Regions from separate parts of the Tardiphaga sp. P4_G1 genome, predicted to be linked through region 1. Evidence: predicted binding sites of a transcription regulator. Region 1 holds the regulator's gene; each other region holds the start of a gene.
What was found. The regulator PhoB, encoded in region 1, activates phosphate uptake and scavenging genes when phosphate is short. The targets are predictions, from matches to a motif close to TGTCATNNANCTGTCAT.
Positions count from the first base shown of each region.

Region 2: a site for PhoB is predicted at 5,786-5,802, ahead of AC1DUY_RS09055 (DUF2794 domain-containing protein). Genes of this name have one in related genera too.
Region 3: a site for PhoB is predicted at 4,772-4,788, ahead of AC1DUY_RS15345 (BtaA family protein). Genes of this name have one in related genera too.
Region 4: a site for PhoB is predicted at 3,860-3,876, ahead of AC1DUY_RS30045 (DUF47 domain-containing protein). Genes of this name have one in related genera too.

Region 1 is NZ_JBFUJU010000007.1:165,259-172,556, reverse strand. It holds gene pstC (phosphate ABC transporter permease subunit PstC) at 1-106, shown strand, start outside; gene pstA (phosphate ABC transporter permease PstA) at 108-953, shown strand; gene pstB (phosphate ABC transporter ATP-binding protein PstB) at 950-1,777, shown strand; gene phoU (phosphate signaling complex protein PhoU) at 1,806-2,519, shown strand; gene phoB (phosphate regulon transcriptional regulator PhoB) at 2,612-3,316, shown strand; gene AC1DUY_RS18310 (GcrA family cell cycle regulator) at 3,419-3,928, opposite strand; gene AC1DUY_RS18305 (aspartate aminotransferase family protein) at 4,375-5,601, shown strand; gene argF (ornithine carbamoyltransferase) at 5,601-6,539, shown strand; gene AC1DUY_RS18295 (Hsp33 family molecular chaperone) at 6,813-7,298, shown strand, end outside.
Region 2 is NZ_JBFUJU010000003.1:290,580-297,877, forward strand. It holds gene AC1DUY_RS09030 (arylesterase) at 1-377, opposite strand, end outside; gene AC1DUY_RS09035 (ABC transporter ATP-binding protein) at 376-1,116, shown strand; gene AC1DUY_RS09040 (ABC transporter permease) at 1,121-3,688, shown strand; gene AC1DUY_RS09045 (Bax inhibitor-1/YccA family protein) at 4,001-4,789, shown strand; gene AC1DUY_RS09050 (GNAT family N-acetyltransferase) at 4,872-5,396, shown strand; gene AC1DUY_RS09055 (DUF2794 domain-containing protein) at 5,412-5,774, opposite strand; gene AC1DUY_RS09060 (DUF1223 domain-containing protein) at 6,211-6,963, opposite strand; gene acnA (aconitate hydratase AcnA) at 7,131-7,298, opposite strand, start outside.
Region 3 is NZ_JBFUJU010000006.1:20,996-28,293, forward strand. It holds gene AC1DUY_RS15325 (branched-chain amino acid ABC transporter permease) at 52-906, shown strand; gene AC1DUY_RS15330 (branched-chain amino acid ABC transporter permease) at 908-1,837, shown strand; gene AC1DUY_RS15335 (ABC transporter ATP-binding protein) at 1,834-2,577, shown strand; gene AC1DUY_RS15340 (ABC transporter ATP-binding protein) at 2,564-3,271, shown strand; gene AC1DUY_RS15345 (BtaA family protein) at 3,456-4,664, opposite strand; gene AC1DUY_RS15350 (class I SAM-dependent methyltransferase) at 4,834-5,526, shown strand; gene AC1DUY_RS15355 (lysylphosphatidylglycerol synthase transmembrane domain-containing protein) at 5,528-6,406, opposite strand; gene AC1DUY_RS15360 (hypothetical protein) at 6,727-6,948, shown strand; gene AC1DUY_RS15365 (NAD-dependent protein deacetylase) at 6,965-7,298, opposite strand, start outside.
Region 4 is NZ_JBFUJU010000018.1:27,544-34,841, reverse strand. It holds gene AC1DUY_RS30065 (ABC transporter substrate-binding protein) at 1-509, shown strand, start outside; gene AC1DUY_RS30060 (ABC transporter substrate-binding protein) at 547-1,767, shown strand; gene AC1DUY_RS30055 (branched-chain amino acid ABC transporter permease) at 1,834-2,709, shown strand; gene AC1DUY_RS30050 (branched-chain amino acid ABC transporter permease) at 2,711-3,679, shown strand; gene AC1DUY_RS30045 (DUF47 domain-containing protein) at 3,879-4,523, shown strand; gene AC1DUY_RS30040 (inorganic phosphate transporter) at 4,538-5,554, shown strand; gene sugE (quaternary ammonium compound efflux SMR transporter SugE) at 5,561-5,875, opposite strand; gene AC1DUY_RS30030 (peptide chain release factor 3) at 6,082-7,298, shown strand, end outside.

The sequences.
Region 1 (7,298 bases):
ATCGGGTCTGATCCTGCTCGGTCTCCTGCTGTTCGTGCTGACATTCTTCGTGCTCTCGGCGGCGCGTCTGATGCTGCTGCGTCTGGAAAAGAAGGCGGGCAACTAATATGAACCCGATTTACGCTTCACGCCGCCGCAACGACATGATCATCCGTGGGCTCTGCATGGGTGCCGCTCTCTTTGGCGTCACTTGGCTCGCGCTGATCCTGTTCACGCTGTTCTACAACGGTATCGCCGGCATCAGCCTGCAGATCTTTACCCAGAACACGCCGCCGCCCGGCTCCATGGAAGGCGGCCTGCTCAATGCCATCGTCGGTTCGATCATCATGACCGTCATCGGCGTCGGCATCGGCGCGCCGCTCGGCCTGTTTGCCGGCACCTATCTCGCGGAATACGGCAAGCACGACAAGCTCACTTCGGTGATCCGCTTCATCAACGACGTGTTGCTGTCGGCCCCGTCCATCATCATCGGCCTTTTCGTTTATGGTGCGGTGGTGGTTCCGATGGGCGGCTTCTCGGCTCTCGCCGGTTCGCTTGCGCTCGCCGTGATCGTGATCCCCGTCGTGGTTCGCACCACTGAAGATATGCTTGGTCTCGTGCCGAACCCGCTGCGCGAAGCGGCTTCGGCGCTCGGCCTGCCGCGCTCCCTGGTCATCAAGCGGATTGCTTATCGTGCAGCCCGCGCCGGTCTCATCACCGGCGTGCTGCTGGCGACCGCGCGTGTCGCCGGTGAAACGGCGCCGCTGCTGTTCACCGCGCTGAGCAACCAGTTCTTTAGCCTCGATCTCACCAAGACGATGGCCAACCTGCCGGTGACCATCAACAACTTCGTGCAGAGCCCCTACGAGTACTGGAAGCAGCTCGCCTGGAGCGGTGCCCTGATCATCACCTTGACCGTACTTGCCCTTAACATTGGCGCGCGCATTCTCGGCGCCGAGAGGACAGCAAAATGAGTGAGCTTTCTGTGTCGTCTGGCGTTCCTTCCGTCTCGATGCCGCCGCCGTCGGCCCTGCAGGGCGAGACCCGTCCCAAGGTCACCGTGCGCGACCTGAACTTCTACTATGGCGAACACCACGCCCTGAAGAAGATCAACCTGACGCTGATGGCGAACCGCGTAACCGCATTCATCGGCCCGTCGGGCTGCGGCAAGTCCACGCTGCTGCGCATCTTCAACCGCATGTATGACCTGTATCCCGGCCAGCGCGCCGAAGGTCAGCTCATGCTCGACAACCAGAACATTCTGGATCCGAAGCTGGACCTCAACCTGCTGCGCGCCCGCGTCGGCATGGTGTTCCAGAAGCCGACTCCGTTCCCGATGACGATCTACGAAAACATCGCCTTCGGTATCCGCCTTTACGAAAAGATCTCCAAGTCGGAGATGGACATTCGCGTCGAGAGGGCGCTGCGCGGCGGTGCACTCTGGAACGAAGTCAAGGACAAGCTCAACGCGTCGGGCCTCAGCCTGTCGGGCGGTCAGCAGCAGCGCCTGTGCATCGCGCGCACCATCGCGGTGCGGCCGGAAGTGATCCTGTTCGACGAGCCGTGCTCGGCGCTGGATCCGATCTCGACCGCGAAGATCGAGGAGCTGATCGACGAGTTGAAGGATCAGTATACGATCGCGATCGTGACCCATAACATGCAGCAGGCTGCCCGCGTCTCCGACAGCACGGCCTTCATGTATCTCGGCGAGTTGATCGAGTTCGATCAGACCAACAAGATCTTCACGTCGCCGACCGACCGCCGTACCCAGGATTACATCACCGGCCGCTTCGGCTGACGCGACATATTCGCGGGAGGAATTTGAGATGGCTTTTGAACACACCACCAAGGCTTTCGACGACGATCTGCAGGAGCTGACCCGTCTCGTCGCCGAGATGGGTGGCCTCGCGGAACGGCAGATCGTCGAATCCGTCGACGCGCTGATCCGCCGGGATGTCGCACTTGGCGCCCGCGTCGTCGCCACCGACTCCGAGATCGACCAGTTGCAGCGCACGATCGAAGAGCGCGCCGTGCTGACCATCGCCAAGCGCCAGCCGATGGCTGTCGATTTGCGCGAGATCGTCGGCGCGCTGCGCGTCGCCACCGATCTGGAACGCATCGGCGATCTCTCCAAAAATATCGGCAAGCGCGTCAATGCACTCGACAGCGACTTCCATCCGCTGAAGCTGATCCGCGGCCTTGAGCACATGACCGACCTCGTGACCACCCAGGTCAAGGCTGTGCTCGACGCCTATGCCGCACACGATCTGCCCGCCGCGATGACGGTGTGGAAGGGCGACGAGGAAATCGACGCGATCTGCACCTCGCTGTTCCGCGAACTCCTGACCTATATGATGGAAGACCCGCGTAACATTTCGTTCTGTATCCACCTGATGTTCTGCGCCAAAAACATCGAGCGGATCGGTGACCATGCCACCAATATTGCGGAAACCGTGTTCTACATGATCGAGGGCCAGCAGATCCTCGACAAGCGCCCGAAGGGCGACATGACCACATTCGCGAATACGCCGACGGTCTGAAGCATGATCAGGAAAAGTGGAAGCCAGTCTTCCGCAAGGATCATGATTTAAAGACTTGTCGGACGTCACTGAGGGTATTGATCAAGATGGCTGTGAATGCACGCATTCTGGTTGTGGAAGATGAAGAGGCGCTAACGACGCTGCTTCGCTACAACCTCGACGCCGAAGGCTATGATGTTGAAACCGTTGCTCGCGGCGACGATGCCGACACCCGCTTGAAGGAGCGGGTGCCGGATCTCGTGGTGCTCGACTGGATGCTGCCGGGCCTGTCCGGCATCGAACTGTGCCGCCGCTTGCGCGCACGGCCCGAAACCAAGGCATTGCCGATCATCATGCTGACGGCGCGCGGCGAAGAGAGCGAGCGCGTTCGCGGTCTCGCCACCGGTGCCGACGACTACATCGTCAAGCCGTTCTCCGTGCCGGAGCTCCTGGCCCGCGTGAAGGGCTTGCTCCGTCGTGCAGCTCCCGAGCGTCTCGCCACCGTCCTGGCGTTTGGCGATATCGAACTCGACCGTGACAAGCGCCGCGTCGTGCGCTCAAGCCGTCCGATCGATCTCGGTCCGACCGAATATCGCTTGCTGGAGTTCTTCCTGGAACATCCGGGCCGCGTGTTCAGCCGCGAACAGTTGCTCGACAGCGTCTGGGGCCGCGACATCTATATCGACGAGCGCACCGTCGACGTGCATATCGGCCGCCTGCGCAAGCTGCTCAACCCCGCCGGTGAGCCCGATCCGATCCGCACCGTGCGCGGCGCCGGCTACGCGCTGGATGATCGGTTCGACAAGGCGGCGGAGTAGGTATCTTCCCTCTCCCCGCAAGCGGGGAGAGGGAAGAAGCCCCAAACAAAAAATGCCCGGCTCATCGCCGGGCATTTTCATTTGGTTTAGATACTTTCCAGCTCAGCGCGTCGGCTTCGGCACCGCGCGGCGGCGGTCGCTGGCCGGCTGATAGGCGATGCGCGAGTGATGCGCGCAATAGGGGGCGCCGGCCAGGGCCTTGCCGCCGCAGAAATAGAAGTCCGCGCTCGACGGATCGCCGATCGGCCAATGGCAGGTGGCTTCGTTGAGTTCGACCAGCGACAGGCGCTGGCTGATCGGCACGATGTTGTCATAGGCGATCGGGTCGGGCTCGGCCTCGATCTCGTAGTTATGGGCCAATGCTGTGTTGCCACGGGCCATCGGGCGGGCGACGCGCACCATCTGCTGTGCCGGGCGCGCCTTGCGCTGCCGCGGAGCTGCCGAGGAGGGGCTCTTGGCACGGCCGGACAGGCCGAGGCGGTGAACCTTGCCGATCACGGCGTTGCGGGTCACGTTGCCGAGTTCCGCAGCGATCTGGCTGGCGGAGAGGCCGCCTTCCCAGAGTTTCTTCAACTGTTCGACGCGATCGTCGGTCCATGTCATTACCGTCATCGCCGTTTTCCCTTCGTGAGCGCCGGCCTGACCGGGCAGCGCTGCGAGTTGAGACTTCAAAAATCCCTGCGGTCAGAATCCTTTAGCGCTCACCGGGCGCGAATTTCGCGTCCGGCTGTTACGCCGCACTGGATGTGTCAAAAGGATCTACCGCCGCACGAGATGTCGTATCCGACGAGGCAAAAGCTACAATATGCCGTGACTCGCGCGCAAGAGTCGGGCATGCCGCGTCCACATGCTTCTGCAAATAAAGCGGCAAAATCGGCTTTTTCTGCGACTCCGTGTGACTCGAAAGCCGCAGTGCGCGGTTGACAGTCTTCACAGCACACATAGAATAATGCCCACGTGCCGCCCGAGAAGGGCGGCACGTTTCGTTTCTAGGGTCCGTTGTTCGATTTCGCACAGTTGTCATCGACGCGGCCGCAGTCTTTTCGATCGGATCGGTTATGACCAGCAACGCAACGTCTTCGCCCCTCTCTCAGGCTCACTTGCTGCCTGTTTTCGCGCGTGCGGATGTCGCTTTCGAGCGCGGTGAAGGCGCGTGGCTGATTGGAACCGATGGCGAGCGCTATCTCGACTTCACCAGCGGCGTTGCCGTGAACGCGCTGGGCCATGCGCACCCACATATGGTCGCCGCATTGCAGGAGCAGGCCACCAAGCTCTGGCACATGTCGAACCTGTTCAAGAGCCCGGACGGCGAGCGCCTCGCCGCGCGGCTGTGCGAACAAAGCTTTGCCGACTTCGTGTTCTTCGCCAATTCGGGTGCGGAAGCGATGGAATGCGCGATCAAGGTGACCCGCCACTATCATTTCTCCAAGGGCCATCCCGAGCGCACGCGCATCATCACCTTTGAAGGCGCGTTCCATGGCCGCACCCTCGGCACGCTCGCCGCGACCGGCGCTGCCAAATATCTCGAAGGCTACGGCACGCCGCTCGACGGCTTCGATCAGTTGCCGCTCGGCGATATCGAAGCCGTTAAGAAGGCGATCGGTCCGAACACCGCCGGCATTCTCATCGAGCCGCTGCAGGGTGAGGGTGGCGTGCGTGCGCCGAGCAACGCGTTCTTCGGCGCGCTGCGCGAACTCTGCGACAAGAACGGCATCCTGCTGATCTTCGACGAAGTGCAGACCGGCATGGGCCGCACCGGCGAGTTGTTCGCCTATCAGCGCATCGGTGTGACGCCGGATGTCATGTCGCTGGCCAAGGCGCTCGGCGGCGGCTTCCCGATCGGTGCGTGCCTCGTCACGGCGGAAGCGGCCGAAGGCATGGCGCCCGGCTCCCATGGTTCGACCTTTGGCGGCAATCCGCTGGCGGTCGCTGCTGCGAATTCCGTGCTCGATATCATGCTGAAGCCCGGTTTCTTCGACCATGTGAAGAAGATGTCGCTGCTGCTGAAACAGAAACTCGCGGGCGTGGTCGACGGCCACCCTGACGTGCTCAGCGAAGTGCGCGGCGAAGGTCTGCTGATCGGCCTCAAGGCCGTGGTGCCGGCGGGCGATCTCGTGGCAGCATTGCGTGACGCGAAGCTGTTGACGGTTGGCGCCGGCGACAATGTCGTGCGCTTCCTGCCGCCGCTGATCGTCAGCGAGTCCGAGATCGAGCAGGCCGTGCAGCGGCTGGAACAGGCTTGCGTGGCGCTCAGCTCGCCTGCAAAGACGCAGGGAGCCGCGTGATGAGCACGTCACCGCGGCACTTCCTTGATCTCACGGCCGTGCCGGCCAGTGAGTTGCGCAATATTATGAACGCGGCTGCCGCCATGAAGGCGAAGCTGAAGGGGCGGGATGGCTCGAATGCCGAGCCCGATCGTCCGCTCAAGAACAAGACGCTGGCGATGATCTTCGAAAAGCCTTCGACGCGCACCCGCGTATCGTTCGAGGTCGGCATGCGCCAGCTCGGCGGCGAAGTTGTGATGCTCACCGGCGCCGAAATGCAGCTCGGTCGCGGCGAGACCATTGCCGACACCGCACGCGTGCTGTCGCGCTTCGTCGACATCATCATGATCCGCATCCTCAATCATGACTCGCTGATGGAGCTCGCGGAGAATGCGACGGTGCCGGTCATCAATGGCCTGACGCGGTTCTCGCATCCCTGCCAGGTGATGGCGGATGTCATGACCTATGAGGAGCACCGCGGCCCGATCAAGGGCCGCACCGTGGCCTGGACCGGCGACGACAACAATGTGCTGATGTCCTGGGCGCATGCGGCCGAACGCTTCCAGTTCAAACTGAATATCGCGACGCCGCCGCAGCTGTCGCCGAAGAAGCCGTTCAAGGACTGGGTCAAGGCGGCAAACGCGCCGATCACCTTCAGCGACGATCCCGATGCGATGGTGAAGGGCGTCGATTGCGTCGTCACCGACACCTGGGTGTCGATGGGCGACAAGGACGGCGAGACCCGCCACAACCTGCTCAAGCCCTATCAGGTCAATGCGCGCCTGATGTCGCTGGCCAAGCCCGATGCGCTGTTCATGCATTGCCTGCCGGCGCATCGCGGCGAGGAGGTCACCGACGAGGTGATCGACGGTCCGCAGTCGGTGGTGTTCGACGAGGCCGAAAACCGTCTGCATGCGCAGAAGGGCATTCTGGCCTGGTGCCTCAACGCGGTGGCATGAGACAGCACGGAGCTTTCTTTCTTCCCCTCTCCCCTTGCGGGAGAGGGTGCCTGAGCAAAGCGAGGGCGGGAGAGGGGTAGCGGCAAAGCGCGGTGTTTGTGGCGCCCCCTCTCCCGTCTCGAACATGCTTCGCATGTTCGATCCACCCTCTCCCACCTGGCGAAGCTTCGCTTCGCGCGGGGGAGAGGGAAGAAAAGCGCAGCTGCATACGCTCCATTTCCCCGGTTCCCTGCACCTTTGACTTCCGCGCCCTCCGCCCCCAAATAGAGCGCCATGACCCCATCAAATCCAAATCTCCAGCCCGACGCCCCCATCCGCGCGCCGTCTTCCGTTCCGGTCGATGACGCGGTGCTGCCCTTCGAGGTGGCGCCGCTCGACCTACGCGGGCGGCTGACGCGGCTTGGTCCGGCACTCGATGAACTGCTCGCCAAACATGATTATCCCGCGCCGGTGGCCAAGCTGCTCGGCGAGGCTATCGTGCTGACCACGCTGCTCGGCTCCTCGCTGAAATTCGACGGCCGCTTCATCCTGCAGACCCAGACCGATGGTCCGGTGTCGCTGATGATCGTCGACTTCCGCGCGCCGGATAAAATGCGCGCCTATGCGCGGTTCGATGCCGAGCGCCTTTTGCCCGGTCTCGGCACCGCGGCGCTGCTCGGCAAGGGCCATCTGGCGATGACCGTCGATCAGGGGGCGGATATGAGCCGCTATCAGGGGCTCGTCGCGCTTGACGGCGGTACGCTGGAAGATGCCGCACAT
Region 2 (7,298 bases), on a different contig from region 1:
CGCAGCGCGTCGTTGGCGCCGAGTTCGACGATCACGCCCTGCGTCCCCTCGGGCACCGACCAGTCGAGCCGCCCGAGGCCGCCCGAGGTGGTATCCCCGGATACACCGGCATTGATCATCTCGACCTCTATCCCCTTGTCCTTCAGGGCCTTTTGTAGCCGGACCGGAAACGCGGCTGCCGCCGGCAGGCCATAACCTGCGCTCAGGGAGTCTCCCAGCACGACCAGTTTGACGGGCTTGGCCGTGCCGGTGGCGGCCGTCTGCGCCGTGGCGGTGGGGATCGGAAGTGCGGCCGTCAGCCCGGCGACGACCAGCCACATAAACGTGCGCAGCAGCCCCTCGACCGCCGCAAACGAAGTGCCATATGAAGCTCGCATGGATACTTTCATTGAAGCCTCATCATCGGCCGGCGTTTCGCCGGACACCATTTCAATCTCGAACATCAACCTCTCGCTCGGCACCGGCGCTGCGCGGGTGCATATCCTCAAGGATATCAGCCTGCGCGTCGGATCGGGTGAAGCGATCGGGCTGATTGGCCCGTCGGGCTCCGGCAAGTCCACGCTGCTGATGGTGATGGCGGGGCTGGAGCGTCCTGACTCCGGTCAGGTGGTGGTCAATGGCACCTCTTTCAATGATCTCGATGAGGACGGATTGGCGCGGTTTCGTGGCCGTCATGTCGGCATCGTCTTCCAGTCCTTTCACCTGATCCCGACCATGACGGCGCTGGAGAATGTCGCGGTACCGCTGGAGCTGGCAGGTCATCCCGACCCAGCCGGCCGTGCGGCGCGCGAGCTGGAAGCGGTCGGTCTCGGTGCCCGTCTGCATCACTATCCGACCCAGCTTTCCGGTGGCGAGCAGCAGCGCGTCGCGCTGGCGCGCGCATTGGCGCCGGATCCTGCGATCCTGGTCGCCGACGAGCCGACCGGCAATCTCGACGAATCCACCGGCGGCCAGATCGTCGATCTCTTGTTCGCGCAGCACGCGCAGCGCGGCATGACGCTGGTGCTGGTGACTCACGACAATACGCTGGCGCATCGCTGCGACCGCGTGGTGCGATTACGTTCCGGCCGGATCGATGGGCCCGCCACCGAGCGCAACTGGGTCGAGACGGCCTGATCCGATGACCATCACCGAGACCATTCCTAACAGCCGAGGCCCGTCGCTGGCGTTGCGTTACGCTTTCCGCGAGCTGCGCAGCGGCCTGCGCGGCTTCTACGTTTTCATCGCCTGCATCGCGCTGGGCGTCATGGCCATCGCAGGCGTTGGCTCGGTCGCGGCAAGTTTGGGCGAGGGCGTGGCGCGCGAAGGCCGTACGCTGCTCGGCGGCGACGTGGCATTCTCGCTGATGCAGTGTGAGGCCAAGCCGGAAGAACTCGCCTTCTTGCGCGCACGCGGTGCGGTGTCGGTTGCCGCAACGCTGCGCGGCATGGCGCGCGCGCCGGACGGCAATCTTGCGCTTGTTGAGATCAAGGCCGTCGATGGCAGCTATCCCTTGCTCGGCAAGGCGACCCTGGCGCCGGACATGCCGATGAGCGATCTGCTCGCCGAACGTGACGGGGCCTATGGCGCCGCGACGGATACGACATTGATGGCCCGGCTAGGCCTCAAGGTTGGTGACCGCCTCACGGTCGGTAATGCGACGTTCGAGCTTCGCAGCGAAATTTCAGCGGAGCCCGACAAGCTCGCTGGCGGTGTCGGTTTCGCGCCGCGTTTCCTCACCAGTGAGGACGCTCTGCGCGCCACCAAGCTTCTGCAGCCCGGCAGTCTGGTGCGCTGGATCTATCGTGTTCGCCTGCCGGACACCGTTTCCGGCGATCGCGCTGCCAAGGCGCTGGCCGACGCCGCGCGTGCCCAATTGCCGCAAGCCGGCTGGGAAATCCGTTCGCGCGACAACGCATCGCCGCAGCTTGAGCGCACCATCACGCGATTCACCCAGTTCCTGACGTTGGTCGGCCTCGCGTCACTGCTGGTCGGCGGCGTCGGCGTCGCCAATGCCGTGAAGAGCCATATTGATCGCCGCCGCGATGTCATCGCGTCGTTGAAAGCGCTTGGCGCGACTGGCCGCGACGTATTCGCGATCTACCTCACCCAGGTACTGGTGCTGGCGGTGATCGGCTCGCTGATCGGCATGGTGGTCGGTGCGTCCCTGCCGTTTGCTATTGTCGGCCTGTTTGGCAAGCTGCTGCCGCTGCCGGTGGTGCCGGCGCTTCATCTCGGCGAGCTGGCGTTGTCGTTGCTGTACGGGCTGCTGACGGCGCTGGCTTTTGGGCTGTGGCCCTTGGCCCGGGTGCATGACGTCCCGGTCGCGGCGCTGTTTCGTGATGCGGCATTGACGGAATCTCACCGGCCGAAGTTGCGCTACATACTCTGGATGGCACTCGTGGTCGGGGTGCTGATCGCGGTGGTGGTCGGGCTCGCTTACGACAAACGCGTCGCTGCCGTATTTGTGGTGTCGTCGATGGTCGTTTTCGCCTTGCTGCGCGGTATCGCTGGCGCATTGATGGCTTTTGCGCGCAAATTACCGCGGCCGAGCATGACCATGCTGCGGCTGGCTATTGCCAATATCTACCGGCCGGGCGCGCTGACGCCGTCGGTGGTGATGTCGCTCGGGCTCGGCCTGACGGTGCTGGTGACCGTCACCCAGATCGACGGCAATCTGCGCCGGCAGTTCATGGCAGCGCTGCCGGAGAAGGCGCCGTCGTTCTATTTCATCGACATTCCCTCCACCGAGGCCGACCGCTTCAGCGCGTTTCTCAGGGAGAAGCAGCCGCAGTCGACCGTCGAGGATGTGCCGATGCTGCGCGGCCGGATCGTCGCCGCGCGCGGCGTCAAGGCAGAAGACCTCAAGCCGTCATCCGATGCCGAATGGGTACTGCAGAGCGACCGCGGCCTCAGTTACACCAACGAGGTTCCGCGTGGCTCCAAGCTGGTCGAGGGCGAATGGTGGGCGCCCGACTATAGCGGCCCGCCACTGGTGTCGTTCGAGAAGAAGCTGGCCGACGGGCTCGGGCTCAAACTGGGCGACGAGGTCACCGTCAACGTGCTCGGCCGCGATATCACCGCCAGGATCGGCAATATGCGGTCCGTCGACTGGCAGAGCCTCGGCATCAATTTCGTCCTGGTGTTCTCGCCCAATACCTTCCGCGGTGCGCCGCATACCCATATTGCCACGCTGACCGAACCGAAGTCCGATCCGTCCCAGGACGCCGGTCTGGTCAAGGCGGTGGCCGACGCATTCCCGATGATCACCACCGTGCGGGTCCGGGAAGCGCTCGACACTGTGGGATCGGTTGTCACAAATCTCGTGCTGGCGATCCGCGGTACCAGCGCGGTGACCCTGCTCTCGGCCATCCTCGTGCTCGGTGGCGCGCTGGCCGCCGGTCACCGGCATCGCGTCTATGACGCCGTGATTCTCAAGACCCTCGGCGCAACGCGTGCGCGGCTTTTGGGTGCCTATGCCCTCGAATATCTGATGATCGGCCTGGCCACGGCGGTGTTTGGGGTCATCGCCGGCTCGGTGGCGGCGTGGCTGATCGTCACGCGCCTGATGACGCTGAGCTTTGTCTGGCAGGCTGGCAGCGCGGCTGGCGTCGTGCTGGCGGCGCTAATTGTCACAGTGGGTTTGGGCCTGGTGGGTACGTTGGTAGCCTTGAACCAGAAGCCTGCCACCGTGTTACGGAATTTGTGACCTGTTTTGACACGAAGCAGCCTTTGCACGGGCTGATTCGTGCAAAATGACTGAGAAATCGCCAAGCTTGCGTCAGGCTGAAAGTTTACCCGGTTGCCTGAATGCAAATCGGAGCGACATTCCGCCACGCGTGGAAGCTTGCAGCGAATGTGTTAGTTTACCACATACCCTATGGGTCAGGCATCGAGCGCAGATGACATCGATTTTTTATGAAATCGAGTTTAGTGTCAGGAAGCGCAGATATCTGGGATATAATTCGAACCGGCGACGCGAACCCTTTGCGATCAGCCGGACAACATCGAGGTTTCGACCATGTCGGATCTAGACCGTAACTATGCTTCCCCCTTCGGCCGGGCCGGCGCGCGCGATGCCGCTGCCGTGGACGCCGGACTGCGCTCCTACATGCTGCGCATCTACAACTACATGACGATCGGTCTGGCCATCACCGGCCTGGCTGCTCTCGGCGTGTACATGGCCGCCGTGACTACCGACCCGTCGGGCGCCGCTGCCCGGATCGGTAGCTCCTACCTGACGCCGTTCGGCTATGCGATGTTCGTGAGCCCGCTGAAGTGGGTGTTCATCCTGGCGCCTCTGGTCATGGTGTTCGCCATCTCGTTCGGCATCAACCGGCTGAAGCCGGCTACTGCGCAGTTGCTGTTCTGGGCCTTCGCGGCTCTGATGGGCATCTCGCTGTCGTCGATCTTCCTGGTGTACACGCACACGTCGATCGTGCGGGTGTTCTTCATCACCGCTGCCTCGTTCGGTGCGCTGAGCCTTTACGGCTACACCACCAAGCGTGACATGACGGGCATGGGCTCGTTCCTGCTGATGGGCCTGTTCGGCATCATCATCGCGAGCGTCGTGAACATCTTCGTCGCTTCGTCGATGCTGCAGTTCATCGTGTCGGTCGTCGGTGTGCTGATCTTCGCGGGCCTCACTGCCTACGATACCCAGCGGTTGAAGAACGACTACATCTACGGTTACGCCTCGCAGGGCGGCGATATCGCCGAGCGCGCGGCGATCACCGGTGCCCTGTCGCTCTACTTGAACTTCATCAACCTGTTCACGCTGCTGCTGCAGCTGCTCGGACAGCGCGAATAAGCTCAGAGCATAGAGAAGATCTTAGCCCCGACCGAAAGGCCGGGGCTTTTCTTTTGGGTGGAGCAAAAATAGTCTCAGCGCCATGTCCGATATTGAAATCAGGCCCGCCACGGCGGCAGATCTGCCCGCGATCACCGCGATCTATGCCGAGGCGGTGCAGTTCGGCACGGCCACGTTCGAACTGATCCCGCCAGATTTGGCCGAGATGACGCGGCGTTTCGAGGGGATGGTGAGCGGGGGCTATCCGTATCTCGCGGCTGTGCTGGAAGGCCGGGTTGTCGGCTATGCCTATGCCAGCGCGCATCGCCCGCGACCGGCCTATCGCTTTACCGTCGAGAATTCGATTTATCTCGATCCGAAAGCCCAACGGCGAGGCGTTGGCGGCAAACTTCTGGCGCGGCTGATCGCCGAATGCGAGAGCCGCGGCTACCGCCAGATGGTCGCCGTGATCGGTGACAGCGCCAATGCCGGCTCCATCGCGGTTCATCGCAATGCCGGGTTTCAGATGGTTGGGGTGCATACCGATGTCGGGTTCAAGTTCGATCGCTGGCTTGATACCGTTTCGATGCAGCTCGCACTTGGCGACGGCGCCCGCACGCTGCCCTGACGCTGTGCGAATCGATTACACCACCGCCAGCTTGCGATCAATCACCAGGAGCACGCGGTCGAGTTCTTGGCCGCGGCGCAGAATCATGCCGCTGGCCGAGATCACACTATACATGCCCTGCTTGCGCGCCAGTCGCGGATCTTTCTCGATGCGATAGAGCGGCACTTCCGACGAGCGGCGGAACACCGAGAACACCGCGCGGTCGCGCAGAAAGTCGATGGCGTAATCGCGCCACTCGCCGTCGGAGACCATACGGCCGTACAGGTTGAGGATGCGGCTGAGCTCAAGGCGATTGAAGCTGACGACGGGCGCGGCGGCGGCAGAGCCCGTCGCCGCGCGATTCTCGGTGGGCTCAGTATCTCCCGGAATCACATTCATGCAGCGCCTCCTGTCATATCGTCGACATGATCGCGCCGACCGCGGTCCTCTGCAAGGGCCGATCCGCAGGCCCGATGGTAGAAATTTCCCGTCACGGGAACGTCAGGTGAATCTTATTGCCGCCAAATTTTGGCCCATCGGGCGCCCTTCTGGATTGCGACAAGAAGATACTGCGTCGGGTCCGGTTCTTCCGGTCTCGGATTCCTCAGCCCCCAGCCCCCCGCGGTCGTTGGGATCGGACCCTGCGCAGGAAGTTAATCCCCACTGGGCCAACGCAAGTTGGTCCTTTTCTTTTTGGTGGATGCTTTTGCGAGACCATCAAGCGTCATTGCGATAGGCGAAGCGACGAAGCAATCCAGTCTTCGCCGAGGGCTCACAATGGTGCGGGCATGCCACGCGTAAGGGCAGCAGCTACCGAAGTTATCAATCTGAAGACTTACTGTAGCGACGTATAGGCCGCGCCGCGCATCGCGCCGGGCTTGTCGCGCGTGCCGTCTTGCACATAAACGACGGCGGCATCGACACCATCCCTGGAGATGTTCTCCAGCGGCAGCGTCCAGTTGGCGGCGTTGCCGGTCCAGTCACCGACCTTCAGCCAGTTCCGGACGACATTGTAGTAGGTCAGTTGCTTGCCGCGATTCTCGCCGCGCCCGACCGTGATCGGCACTGCCTTCGACACGGAACAGATCCAGACTTCGCCATGCGCCGTATCCGGCGCATTGTTCGATGCGGCAACGGACACGTTGACGTGTTTGCCGGAAACCGACATCGACACCGGCACCGTCATCACGGTGCCTTTCTTGGTTTCGCTGATCGCGCCCTGGATACGATCGGCATCGCTGCCGATCACTTGAGTGGCGCCGTTGACGACGACTTGCGGTGTGTAGACGTCGCGATCGCCGCGCATCTGCGAATAGGCCTTCTGCCGTGCGCTGAAACGCGAGTCGGCCAGCGTATCCTTCCAGCCAAGGTAATCCCAGTAGTCGATCGGCATACTTAATGCGATCACGGATGGGTCTTTGGCGAGGTCGCCGATGATCTTGTCTGCAGGCGGGCAGGACGAGCAACCTTGCGAGGTAAACAGTTCCACCACGGCCCTAGGCTGGGCCAGCGCGCTACCGCTTGCTGCAATGGCGGCGCACACGCTGAGCGCGCCGGTCCACTGCGATATGCCGCCAAAGGATTTCATGAGGTTTTGCCACGCTCGAGGTGAGACACATAACAGACGGTGTCGCACATTGGTGTCGCTAACACGTTCATGCCCTCAAACGCCAGAAGGCGGCCCTTCATAGGCCGCCTTCTGTTCACTAGCCACTCACTTCGCGGTGAGGCACTACGTCACACCACGTATGGGCGTCAGGCCGCAAGCTGACGCAGCACGTAATGCAGGATGCCGCCATTGCGGTAATATTCGAGCTCGTCCAGCGTATCGATGCGGCAGAGCAGCGTCTCCTTGTGGAGTGAGCCATCGGCCGACACGATTTCCGCCACCATCTGCTGGCGCGGCTTGATGTCGCCCGTCAG
Region 3 (7,298 bases), on a different contig from region 1:
CTCCTCGCAATGACGAGGAGCCTGTTGTCCGGTCTTCAACAGCGGGTTCTCATGCTTCAGATTCTGATCTACGGCGCGGTCTCCAGCGCCATCTATGCGATGCTGGCCGTTGGTTTCACCCTGATCTTCGGCGTCGCCCGCATCCTCAATCTCGCCCATGGCTCGTTCTACGCACTCGGCGCCTATGCGGCCTATGTCCTCACCTCGCTGCTCGGCGTTCCGCTCTTCATCGCAGCTCCGCTGGCGGTATTGATCGTCGCAGGCTTCGGCGTGGTGATGGAGCGTTTTCTGGTGCGTCCGTTGCGCTCGTCTCAGCTCGCCGTGCTGATGATCACCCTCGCCGTCTCGCTCGCGGTCGAACAGGCGCTGTTCATCACTTTCGGCTCCGAATATCGCAACGTGCCTTCCTTCGTGGCTGACAAGCTCTCGATCGGCGGCGTCGATATCTCCGGCCAGCGCCTGCTCGCCCTTGTCGCCGGTGTCCTCGTGCTGCTCGGCCTCTGGCTGTTCATTCAGCGCACGCGCCTCGGCGCGGCCATCCTCGCGGTATCGCAGGATCCGGAAGCAGCGCAATATATGGGCATCCCGACCAACCGCATTTTCTCCATCGTGATGGCGATCTCCGCCGGCACCGCGGCGCTCGCTGGGGTACTGGTGTCGCCCTTCCTCACGGTGCAGCCGACCATGGGTCTGCTGCCCATGGTGAAGGCCTTCGCCATCGTCATCGTCGGCGGGCTAGGCTCGATCCCAGGCAGCATCATCGCGTCGCTGATCCTCGGCTATTCCGAGACCATCGTTGCCTATCTGATTTCGACATCATGGACGGAGCTGGTGTCGCTGGTCGCGGTCGTCGTCACGCTGATGATACGCCCGTCAGGACTCCTCGGGCGACGGGCGGCATTCTGACATGAAACGCATTGCCCCCATCGACATCGCAGGCGGCATCCTCGTCGTCGCCTTTCTCGCGCTGCTCCCCATGTTCGCCGCCAGCAACTACCTAACCGGCGTGCTCACGGTCTGCGTGATCTACGGCATCTGGGCCTCGAGCTGGGACTTCATGTCCGGCCTCACCGGGCGCGAGAACTTCGGCCATTCGCTGTTCATCGGCGCCGGCGCCTATACCGCCGGCTTCCTGTCTTCGATCTGGTCGACAAATCCGTGGGTCAGTCTGCCGCTCGGCGTCGTGATCGCCATCGCCTTCAGCCTGCTGGTCGGCTTCCCGACATTGCGGTTGCGTGGGCCATATTTCGCGCTGGCGATGCTGTCCGCTTCGGCGATCCTGCAGCGGCTGTGTCTGATCTTCTGGGAATATACCGGCGGCGAGGAAGGCATCTACGGCCTCGATCCCCTCATGAAGAACCCGCTGCATTACTACTGGTTCGTGCTGGCGATTCTCGTAGCCGCAGTGATCACACTAACGTTGCTGGCGCGGTCGCATTGGGGACTCCTGCTGCGCGCGATCCGCGGCGACGAGGCGACCTGTCAGGCTGCCGGCATCAATGTCACGTTCTACAAGATCGTGTCGCTGATGATCTCGGCCGGCTTCGCCGGGCTCGGCGGCGCGCTCTATGCGCATTACCAGCTGCAGGTGTCGCCGCCACTGTTTTCGGTCGTGGTCTCGATCACGGTGATCATCATGGTCTATGTCGGCGGCATCGGCTCGATCTATGGTGCCGCCGTCGCCGCGATCCTCCTGACGTTGCTCACCGAGATGCTGCGCGGCTTCGGCGAATACCGGCTGTGGATCTATACGCTGACCCTAATGCTGATCCTGTTCTTCCTGCCCAATGGACTGATCGCGCCGCTCTGGCGCCGGCTGACGGAGCGCCTGCGATGACCGACCTGCTCGAAGTCAACGGCGTGACCAAGCGCTTCGGCGGCCTCACCGCCGTGAAGAACGCGAGTTTCACGCTGAAGAAAGGCGAGTTCACCGGCATTCTCGGCCCCAACGGCGCCGGCAAGACCACACTGTTCAACATCCTCACCGGCTTCATGCAGCCGACCACCGGCACCATTCACTTCAACGGCGAACTGGTGCGCGAACTCGCACCCTACAAGGTGGTCAATCGCGGCATGGCGCGCACCTTCCAGCTCACCCGGCCATTCGTCGGCATGAACCTGCTGGAGAATGTGCTGGTCGCCTGCATGTCGCCGCGCGCCAGCGAGGACAAGGACAAGGAGGCACGCGCGAGCTATCTGCTGGGACAGGTCGGCCTCGGCGGTCGCGACAAGGAGCCGGTGGAGACGCTGCCTTACGGCGACCTGCGGCGATTGGAGATCGCCCGCGCGCTGGCGACCCGGCCGGACCTGTTGCTGCTCGACGAGCCCTTCGCAGGGCTTGGCAGCAGCGAGATCGAACAACTGGCGCAACTGATCAGGCGTCTGCATCGCGAGGAGAACCTCACTATTTTGCTGATCGAACACAAGCTGCGCGAGTTCATGGCACTCGTATCGCGCGTGATCGCGATGAATTTCGGCGAGATCATCGCCGTCGGCCCACCGGAAGAAATCGTGAAGAACGAGAAGGTAATCGAGGCCTATATCGGCAAGACGGAGGAAGCCCATGCCTCTGCTTGAAGTCGCCGATCTCAAGGTCAGTTATGGCAAAGCACTGGCGATCGAATCCGTCTCGATCAAGGTCGAGAAGGGTGAACTCATTGGCGTGCTCGGCCCCAACGGCGCCGGCAAGACCACACTGCTGAAGGCCATCTCGCGCAGCATTGCCTCGCAGGGCACGTTGAATTTCAAGGATGCGTCGCTGCATCCGATCGAGCCATACAATGTCGTTGCCAAGGGCATCTGCCATTGCCCGGAAGGGCGCAAGCTGTTCTCGGAACTCTCTGTGCTGAAGAACCTGCAGCTTGGTGCTTACCTCCGCAAGAACAATGCCGATGTCGAGAAAGACCTGGAACGCGTCTTCACGCTATTCCCGGTGCTGCGCGAACGGCAATGGCAGCAGTCCAGCACATTGTCCGGCGGTGAACAGCAGATGGTGGCCATCGGCCGCGCGCTGATGGGCCGGCCCGAGCTATTGCTTTTAGATGAGCCGTCCGTCGGCATCGCGCCGCGGCTGAAGGGGCTGATCTTCGACTCGATCCAGCAGATCAGAAGAGACGGCACCGCGATCCTGATCGTCGAACAGGACGCGACATCGACGCTGCGGATTGCGGATCGGGTCTATGTGCTGGAACATGGGCGGACGATCCGCGAGGGGACGTCGGCGGAGATCGCCGGAGACAAGTATATCCAGCAGATTTATCTGGGGGTGTGACGTTCACGTGCTCGCTTCTTACCTCTCCCCGCTTGCGGGGAGAGGTCGGAGCCGAGCGCCAGCGAGGCTTCGGGTGAGGGGGAGCCAGCGAGTAAAACACCGCCCCCTCACCCGACTTCCACGCGCTACGCGCGTTACAGTCGACCTCTCCCCGCAAGCGGGGAGAGGTTAAGACAGCAACGCCTTACGCCTTGCGCGTATACAGATGAAACCCGCCATAGATGCCCGAACGATCCGCAGCCAGACCTTCGGCACTGCGCGCCTCTTCGCGCTGCCACGTCTCACGCAGCGATGCATGTTCCGGATCGTCCAGCGGTGACTCGGCACCGGCGGTGCGGAAGATCACTCGGATGCCGTCCTTGCCGGCGCGGTCGATCGCGTCCCACAGCGCACGGATTTCATCCGGCGCCATCCAGTCCTGCGAATCCAGCAGCACGACCGCGTCGATCTGGCGGGCTGGAAGGCTCTCCAGGAACACGCGCAGATTGGCATGCACCGGCGTGACCAGAGCGGCGCGGCTGGCGGTGTCCGCGTAACGGCTCTGCTGCAGATAGAGCGGCAAGCACTTGTCGCCGGGGCCGACATAGCTGCGGCTCAGTGCCTGCCAGGCAAAATAGTTGTTGGCGTTCGGATGCACGTCGATCAGGGCGAGCAGACGCTGATGCAGCACTTCGTTGAGCGGCTGGTTGCCGCCCAGCAGCGTGCGCTGCTGCGGCGGGATGCCGAGGCTGAACAACAGCGCCGGCGTCTTCGTCATCATACGAGCGAGCCGCGAATGAAACAGCCAGTGCAGCCGTTCCAGCGCGCGCTTGCGCGCCGGGGACTGCTTGTCCTCGTGCAACAACGCCTTGAGATCGATGCGGGCAAGTTTCGCCAGCGTATGCGCGAAGCCGATGAAGCGGCCCAGCGCGCCGTGGCGATAGAAGCCGTCACTGAAGTAACCGTAGCGCGGGCGTCCTTGGATATCGCGTTCGTCCCAATAGCCGCGCGCTTCGGCATCGAGCAGCGGGCGCAGCCGCTCGCGATACAGGCCGACATTGATATCCGAGGCGCCTTCGCCGAAGAATTTCCAGAAGTCCTGATAGTTCGGCAGTGCGCGCAGGCCGGCGAGCTTGAGCTTGAGTAGCGACAGATGCGCTTCATTCAGATCGACCGCATAGACATGTTCTGGCTTCGCCGACAGATAGGACAGCGCATTGCAGCCGCCGCTGGAGATGGTGACAATCGTCGAACCGGGCGCCAGTTTCAGCGCCGCCATGTCGGCTTCGGGATCTTCCCAGATCTGGGTATAGACCAGCCGGCGGAACCAGAAGGCAAACAGCCTGTCCCAGATCGTCGTTTCCTCGCGACCACGGCTATTGCGAACGGCGTCGGCGATCAGATGCGTATTCATCGGCTTCTTGGACCCTTCGAATCGACAATCTGAAATTTTTATCAAGCGCAGACTGCGGTTTTGCGACAGTCATTCTAAATTTCGGCCGATTCCCGCGACGAAACTACTGTCACACCGCTGTCGTGTTGCGGTGAAATGGATCGCTCATCCGGATGCGACGAGGTGCGCCATGACGATTGTCTCCGAATACGAAGACGGCGGTCAGCCCGCATGGTCGAACGAAGCCACCCATCGCATGAACCGGATGTATCGCTGGCAGCGCTTCATCTATGACGCGACGCGCCGGTACTATCTTCTCGGGCGCGATCAGCTCATCGCAGAACTCGCGCCTGCGCCGGGCGCGACGGTGCTGGAGATCGGCTGCGGTACCGGCCGCAATCTCGTTCAGGCTGCTCGGAAATATCCACAAACGGTATTCTACGGCATCGATATTTCGACCGAGATGCTGACCACGGCCATCGCATCCATTGCGCGCAACGAGCTCACGGATACCGTCCGTGTCGCCCATGGCGATGCGACGAATTTCGATCCGGCGCGCATCTTTGCTGTTCCGTCATTCGATCACGTCATGATTTCCTACAGCCTCTCGATGATCCCGGGCTGGCAGGATGTGCTCGATCACACCGTATCGCAGCTCAAGCCCGGCGGGAAACTACACATCGTCGATTTCGGCCATCAGGAGCGGTTGCCAAAGATCGCGAGCAAGCTGCTGCTGCACTGGCTGACGCTGTTCGACGTAACGCCGCGCCGCGAACTCCTCGATGTGCTGAAGGCGCTCGCGGAGCGTCACCACGCCAATCTCGATTTCAACCGACCGTTCCGCGGCTATGCGCAATCGGCGGTTCTGACGTTGCCTACGTAATTCAGGCGAGCTTGCGTCTGTTCACATTCCGATAGGCTTCGACGGCACCGAACAGCGCCAGCGACAGCACGAACGGGATCAGGTGATAGAACAGCCGGAACAGCAGCAGCACAGCCAGCAGCTGTTCGGTATGTTCGCCGCCAAGCCCGACAAGGATCGTGGCATCGAACACACCGATGCCCGCGGGTGCGTGGCTGGCGAATCCCAACAGCGTGGCGGCGATGAAGACGACGATCACCTGCGCGACGCCAACATCCATCGTCTCGGGGATCAGCACATACATCGCCAGCGCCGCCGCGCCGAGATCGACCAGACCGATGCCGATCTGGAAGAACACGTTGCGCCCGCTCGGCACCGGCACCGACCAGTTGCGGCCACCGAGCGTCCGAATGCCGTTCCATGTCCAGCCGACATAAGCGATGATACCCACGAGAATTGCCACTGCGATGAAGCGGTTGATCTCAGGTGAGAGCTGATCGATCCGGCTGATGGCACCCGGCTCATGCAAGGTGCTGAGCGCCAGCGCGGTGAGATTGCCGAGCCAGAAGGTGAGCCCGGTCAGGAAGCAGATGCGGGCGACGCCGGCTGGGCCGATGCCATGCGATGCATAAATCCGATAGCGTACCGCCGATGACACCAGCAGCACGGCGCCGGTTCCGTGCGAAATCGGATAGCTGGTGAAATTCGCCAGCGCTGCAATCCTGAAGGGAATGTCCCCCCGCCCGATCATCTGCAGGGCCAGCCAGTCATACAGTGTCAGGCTGCCATAGGAGATCGCCACCAGCACCAGCGAGAGCGCGAGGCTGCCTGGAGGTACCATGTGCATGACAGACAGCACGTGGGCGAAATCCACGCCCTTAAGCGCCTTGGACAGCGCCATAAACGCAATCGTAGCAATTGCTATGCTAAGGAGCGCGCCAAGCCACCTCCAGCTGAGGCGCGTACGCATCAGCTGCATGATATTTTTCAATGCGGGTGGCACATTGTTCTACTTTTCATTAGGTCTGAGCACGCCGTGATTCGCGCATGTGTTCGCGCGTTCTGTTGCACGTCCATGTGACAGCTGCGCAAAAGCAGCGTTTTGGCGCCGCCCAACAATCCGGTGATTTCCAGATTTCGCCCCCGCCATGTCGCATCAAGGTCATGCGGGTTCCGTAAGCCATGCACACTGAATGCACTGATTCATCCAAGCAGGACACCATGTCGACCGAGACCGAATATCAGCTCACCGAAAACCAGTGGGACACATTGCGGATGCTTCGCCCCGCGATCCTGCCACCGGCCAAGCTGAACCGTTACGTTCTCGATCAGCTGGTTGCGATGGGACTGGTTGCGCTATCGGACACTGATCCGGCGCTGACACCCACGGGCCGCGCCGTGGTTCTGCGCGGCTGTCCGCGACTATGGGATCTGGCGGCCTGAACCGAGGCTTGCGCCGTTAGGGCGCATCCGCCCGCTGAAGCAGAAATGCGAGCGCGTCCTCGCAGCGATCTTCGACTTTGAAGCTGAGAAACTCGTCGGCGCGCGTGCGGCCGAGATTGACCGCGGCAATCGGAATCCCCGCGCGCACCGCCGCTTGCACGAAGCGAAAGCCGGAATAGACCATCAAAGACGAACCGGCGATCAGCATGGCATCGGCGTTCTGCAGGTGGCCGAGCGCGGCATCGACGAATGCGCGCGGCACGCTCTCGCCGAAGAACACCACATCCGGCTTGAGGATGCCGCCGCAGATCTCGCAAGCCGGCACGACAAAGGATGCGAAGTCGACGCCC
Region 4 (7,298 bases), on a different contig from region 1:
CCTCCGAATTCGGCATCATCAAGGGTGGCCAGAAACTTGCCGGCTTGCTGATGTTCATTTCGGACGTCCATGCCCTGGGCCTGCCGGTTGCGCAGGGACTGAGCTTCACCGAGACCTTCTATTGGGACCTCAATGACGGCACGCGGTCGTTCTCCAAGCGCTTCCAGGAGCGCATGAAGAACAAGGCCATGCCGACCACGGTGCAGGCCGGCGTGTATTCGTCGCTGATCCACTACTTCAAGACCCTCGACGCGATGGGCGGCAACTCCCATGACGGGTTGAAGATCGTCGACAAGATGAAGGCGACCCCGACCGACGACATCATCTTCGGCAAGGGTACGATCCAGCCGAACGGCCGCAAGCTGCACCCGGCCTATCTGTTCGAGGTCAAGAAGCCTGAGGAGTCGAAGGGGCCGTGGGACTACTACAAGCTGGTGGCGACCATTCCCGCCGATCAGGCCTTCACGCCGCTCGACAAGAGTGCTTGTCCGCTTTTGAAGAAGACCTAATTTAGAAGCCCGTCGTCCAAATCATTGAGAGGAAGTCATGAAAAACAAGATTTCGACCGCACTTCTCGGCACGGCGCTTTCGCTGGCCATGGCGGGCGTCGTCATGGCCCAGGACAAGACTGTCAAGATCGGCGCGCTCAGCGATCAGTCCGGTCTCTATGCCGATCTCGGCGGCCCGGGCTCGACCCTGGCTGCGCAGATGGCGGCGGAGGATTCCGGTCTGATGGCCAAGGGCTGGAAGATCGACATCATCTCCGGCGATCACCAGAACAAGCCGGACATCGGCTCCAACATCGCGCGGCAGTGGTTCGACGTCGACAAGGTCGACACCATCGTCGACGTGCCGAATTCCGGCGTGGCACTGGCGGTGAACAACATCGTCAAGGAGAAGAACGGCGTCTACATCAATTCGGGCGCCGCGACGTCGGATCTCACCAATGCGCAGTGTTCGCCGAACACCGTGCACTGGACCTATGACACCTACATGCTCGCGCATTCGACCGGGCAGGCGATGGTCAAGGCCGGCGGTGACAGCTGGTTCTTCCTCACCGCCGACTACGCCTTCGGTGCCGCGCTGGAGCGCGATACCTCGGAAGTCGTCAAATCCTCGGGCGGCAAGGTGGTCGGCGGCGTCAAGCATCCGCTCAACACCGCGGACTTCTCCTCCTTCCTGCTGCAGGCGCAGTCGTCGAAGGCCAAGGTCATCGGTCTGGCCAATGCCGGCGGCGACACCACCAACTCGATCAAGCAGGCGGCTGAATTCGGCATCGCCAAGGGTGGTCAGAAGCTTGCGGCATTGCTGCTGTTCATCACCGACGTCAAGGCGATCGGTCTCGAAACCGCGCAGGGCCTCAGCTTCACCGAGACTTTCTACTGGGACCTGAACGACAAGACCCGCGACTTCTCCAAGAAGTTCGCAGCGCGCATGAAGAACGGCGCTCCGCCGTCGATGGTGCAGGCGGGCGTGTATGCCGGCCTCATCCACTACTTCAAGGCGCTGGAAGCGCTCGGCAGCAATCCGCATGATGGCGCGAAGATCGTTGCCAAGATGAAGGAATTGCCGACCGACGATCCGCTGTTCGGGCAGGGCAAGATTGAAGCCAATGGCCGCAAGATTCACCCAGGCTATCTGTTCGAGGTGAAGAAGCCGTCGGAATCGAAGGCGCCGTGGGATTTCTACAAGCTTGCCGGTACGGTGCCAGCCGATCAGGCCTTTACACCGATCGAGAAGAGCACTTGTGCGCTGCTGAAGAAATAAGATCGTTGGCCCGGCGGCGTCACGCTGCCGGGCCAAGACTTTCCTGCGATAAGAGTTGAGAACAACATGTCGATCAATCTACAGGCCCTGTCTGCGCAATTGCTGGTCGGACTCATCAACGGCTCGTTCTATGCGCTGTTAAGTCTCGGCCTCGCCGTGATCTTCGGCATGCTGAACATCATCAATTTCGCCCATGGCGCCGTCTATATGATGGGCGCGTTTGCGGCATATTTCCTGCTCAATCTGGCCGGCATCGGCTACTGGCCGGCGCTGATCCTGGCGCCGCTGGCGGTCGGCCTGTTCGGCATGGTGATGGAACGCACCATGCTGAAATGGATCGCCAATCTCGACCATCTCTATGGCCTGTTGCTGACCTTCGGTCTGGCGCTGATCATCCAGGGCGTGTTCCAGAATTACTTCGGCTCGTCGGGTCTGCCTTACGCGATTCCGGATGCGCTCAAGGGCGGCATGAACCTCGGCTTCATGTTCCTGCCGATCTATCGCGGCTGGGTCGTTATCTTCTCGCTGGTGGTCTGTATTGCGACCTGGTTCCTGATCGAGCGTACACGGCTCGGCGCCTATCTGCGCGCTGCCACCGAAAACCCCACGCTGGTCCGCGCCTTCGGCATCAATGTGCCGCTGATGATCACGCTGACCTATGGTCTCGGCGTCGGTCTGGCGGCACTCGCCGGCGTGCTGTCGGCGCCGATCAACCAGGTGCGCCCGCTGATGGGCGCGGACCTGATCATCGTCGTGTTCGCGGTCGTCGTGATCGGCGGCATGGGCTCGATCATGGGCTCCATCATCACCGGTTTCGCCCTCGGCATCATCGAGGGTCTGACCAAGTATTTTTACCCCGAGGCCTCCAACACCGTCGTCTTCGTGCTGATGGTGCTGGTGCTCCTTGTGAAACCTTCCGGACTGACGGGACGGGCTGCCTGATATGACAACGATCACTGAAAACGCCATTCCGTCACCCCGCCGCACCGTCAAAGACGAGATGGTCGCCTTTGCGATCATGACCGCACTGTTGCTGGTCGTGCCGCTCACTGGCGTCTATCCGTTCTTCGTGATGCAGGCGCTCTGCTTCGCGCTACTCGCCTGTGCCTTCAACCTTTTGATCGGCTATGGCGGTCTGCTGTCCTTCGGCCACGCGATGTTCCTGGGCACCGCCGGCTACTGCACGGCGCATGCGCTGAAAGTGTGGGGCCTCACGCCCGAACTTGGCATCGTCGTCGGTGTCGTCGCCGCCGCTGCGCTCAGCGTCGTCACCGGCCTGATCGCGATCCGTCGTCAGGGCATCTACTTCGCCATGATCACGCTGGCGCTGTCGCAGCTCCTGTACTTCGTCTATCTGCAGACGCCGTTCACCCATGGTGAAGACGGTATCCAGGGCATTCCGCAGGGCACGCTGTTCGGCCTGTTCAATCTCTCGAAGCCGATCACGCTGTATTACGTGATCCTCGCCGGCTTCACGCTGGGCTTCCTGATTATCTACCGCGCCATCAACTCGCCGTTCGGCGAGGTGCTCAAGGCGATCCGTGAGAACGAGCCGCGTGCGGTGTCGCTGGGCTACAAGACCGATCAATACAAGCTGCTGGCCTATATCCTGTCCGGCACGCTTGCGGGCTTCGCCGGCGCGCTGAAGGTGTTCGTGGCACAGAACGCCTCGCTCACCGACGTGCATTGGAGCATGTCCGGTGAAATCGTGCTGATCACGCTGGTTGGCGGCCTCGGCACGCTGTTCGGGCCGGTGGTGGGCGCCTTTGTGATCATCGCCATGCAGCAATATCTCGCCGGCTTCGGCCAGTGGGTGACGGTGATCCAGGGTGTGATCTTTGTGGTCTGCGTGCTGACCTTCCGCCGCGGCGTCATCGGCGAAATCGCGCATTACTTCAAGCGGTCGCTCTAAATCCAGGCACTGCCTCAGGAAAAGCAGGCTGTCATAAAGCGGTGGATGACCGGGTCTAAAAGGTGCGCGATTGCCCGCCTTGACCGGAAATGCTTTATGACATCCGTGTGACACAGGGCCGCCCGGCGGTGGCCCCGCGGGACCATGTCCGCCATCTGGCGGTCCGGTCGCTGCGTTTTCCTGACAGTTGGATGAGATGATGCTGCGTTGGTTCCGGTCCTTTCTGCCCCGGGAGGAAAGGTTTTTCGACCTGTTCGCCCGCCATTCAGTGACCGTGGTCGAGGGCTCCAAGGCGCTTGCGGGGATGCTGGAAGGCGGCGACGAGACGCCGGTCTACTGTCAGCGCGTCAACCAGTTCGAGAACGACGCCGACGCCATCACCCGCGAGGTGCTGACCGCCGTTCGCCGCACTTTCATCACGCCGTTCGATCGCGTCGACATCAAGAACCTCATCACGGCGATGGATGATTCCATCGACCAGATGCAGCAGACGGCGAAAGCGGTGATGCTGTTCGAGGTGCGCCAGTTCGAGCCGCCGATGCGCGAGATCGGCACGCTGCTGGTGGAATGCGCCAACCTTGTCGGTCGCGCCGTGCCGCTGATGAGCGCCATCGGCGACAATGTCGGCCTGCTCACCGCGATCACCGAGGAAGTCGGCAAGCTCGAAGGCCGCGTCGACGATCTGCACGACATCGGGCTCAAGGAGCTCTTTCTCAAGCATCGCGACGCCAACACCATGGATTTCGTGGTCGGCGCCGAGATCTACAAGCACCTTGAAAAGGTGGCCGACCGCTTCGACGACGTCGCGAACGAGATCAACAGCATCGTCATCGAACAAGTATAAGGCAGGGCCATCAGGTGGACGCCACGCTCGCCTTTCCGGTGCTGATCGGCCTCATCGCCATCGCATTGCTGTTCGACTTTCTCAACGGCTTGCATGACGCTGCCAATTCGATCGCGACGATCGTCTCGACGCGCGTGCTGCGGCCGCAATATGCGGTGCTGTGGGCCGCATTCTTCAACTTCATCGCCTTCCTGGTGTTCGGTCTGCATGTCGCCAACACAATCGGCACCGGGATCATCGAGCCCAGCGTCATCGATCCCGCGGTGATCTTTGCGGCCCTGATGGGCGCCATCGTCTGGAACGTGATCACCTGGGGCCTCGGCATTCCCTCGAGCTCGTCGCATGCGCTAATTGGTGGTTTGCTCGGGGCAGGTGTCGCCAAGGCAGGACTCTCGGCAGCCTTATGGACCGGGCTGTCCAAGGCGCTGCTGGCGATCGTGCTGTCGCCGCTGGTGGGCTTCCTGCTGGCGCTGGTGCTGGTGGCCATCGTGTCATGGGCCTCGGTGCGCTCGACGCCTTTCGCCGTGGACCGCGCCTTCCGCATTCTGCAGTTCGTCTCGGCCTCGCTGTATTCGCTCGGCCATGGCGGCAATGATGCGCAGAAGACCATGGGCATCATCGCGGTGCTGCTCTATTCGCAGGGCCATCTCGGCACGGAGTTTTCCGTGCCGTTCTGGGTCGTGCTGTCATGTCAGGCGGCGATGGCGCTGGGCACGCTGATGGGCGGCTGGCGCATCGTCCGCACCATGGGTCTGCGCATCACCAAGCTCACGCCGATGCAGGGCTTCTGCGCCGAGACCGGCGGTGCGGCGACGCTATTCGCGGCGACGTTCCTCGGCGTTCCCGTCTCGACCACACATACCATCACCGGCGCGATCGTCGGCGTCGGCGCAGCCCGTCGCGTATCAGCGGTGCGCTGGAACGTGGCAAGTTCGATCGTCTATGCCTGGGTGATCACGATCCCGGCCGCGGCGATCGTCGCCGCGGCGACCTGGTGGATCGTGAAGCTGCTGCATCTGAGCTTTATCTGACGCAGGTCAGGACACCAGCTTCAGCCCGGCGATGCCCGCCACGATCAACCCGATACAGGTGATCCGCGCGACGGTGGCCGGGTCGCCGAACAGGTACATGCCCAGCGCTGCGGTGCCGACCGCGCCGATGCCGGTCCACACCGCATAGGCGGTTCCCATCGGCAGTTCCTTGAGGGCGAGGGCGAGCATGCCGACGGACGCGGTCATGCTGATCAGGGTCAGGACGGAGGGGACGAGGCGGGTGAAGCCTTCGGTATATTTGAGCCCGACGGCCCAGCCGACTTCAAGCAAACCCGCGATGAACAGCAACAACCAAGCCATGGAACGGCCTCCTGGTAAAAATACAGGGCCGTCCCTGCAAGCAAAGGTCTCCCTTTGCCGGATGATGATGATTTGGAGGTCGTCCTCGCAAGGGTTATATGGGACCCACACAGCCGGATCGCAACGCGGCCGATGGTCGCCACTTCGGCCAGTTTCCCGCCCAAAATCCCTTGATTGCGCCCGTTTTCCCTGCCACAGGCACGTTTATGTCCGATATCGCCCTTTCCGCCGACTCAGCCGCGCGTTCCCCGCTTGCCACTGAGGTCGCCCGCCGCCGCACTTTCGCGATCATCTCGCATCCTGACGCCGGCAAGACCACGCTGACCGAAAAGCTGCTGCTGTTCGGCGGTGCCATCAATCTGGCTGGCCAGGTCAAGGCCAAGGGCGAGCGCCGCAACACGCGTTCTGACTGGATGAAGATCGAGCGCGACCGCGGCATCTCCGTCGTCACCTCGGTGATGACCTTCGAATTCCAGGGCCACGTCTTCAACCTGCTCGACACGCCGGGCCACGAGGACTTCTCGGAAGACACCTATCGCACGCTCACCGCCGTCGACTCGGCTGTCATGGTGATCGACGCCGCCAAGGGCATCGAAGCGCGCACGCTGAAGCTGATCGAGGTCTGTCGCCTCCGCGACATCCCGATCATCACCTTCGTCAACAAGATGGACCGCGAGAGCCGCGACGTGTTCGATCTCCTCGACGAGATCGAGAAGACGCTGGCGCTCGACACCACGCCGATCAACTGGCCGGTCGGCCGCGGCCGCGATTTCATGGGCACTTATGACATCGAGACTGGCGGCATCCGCCTGTTAGAGGGCGGCGGCGCCAAGACGGGTGCCGCCGAGAAGATCAAGATTGCCGATCTGGCCGGTCGCAATCCGAATCTCGACGCCAGCGAGGTCGCCGACGAACTCGAACTGGTGAAGGAAGCCTCCAAGCCGTTCGACCTGCAGTCGTTCCGCGAAGGCCATATGACGCCGGTCTATTTCGGCAGCGCGTTGCGCAATTTCGGCGTTGGCGATCTCTTGGAAGGCCTCGGCCGTTTCGCGCCGTCGCCGCGCGCGCAGGAGTCGAACCTGCGCAAGGTCGAGGCCGACGAGCCCCGGATGTCGGCCTTCGTGTTCAAGATCCAGGCGAACATGGATCCCAACCACCGCGACCGCATCGCCTTTGCGCGGCTGTGCTCGGGTAAGTTGACAAGGGGCATGAAGGCCAAGCTGGTGCGCACCGGCAAGAACATGTCGCTGTCGTCGCCGCAATTCTTCTTCGCGCAGGACCGTGCCATCGCGGACGAGGCCTATGCCGGCGACGTGGTCGGCATTCCCAATCACGGCACGTTGCGCATCGGCGACACGCTGACCGACGGCGAGGACATCACCTTCATCGGCGTGCCCAGCTTCGCGCCGGAAATCGTGCGTCG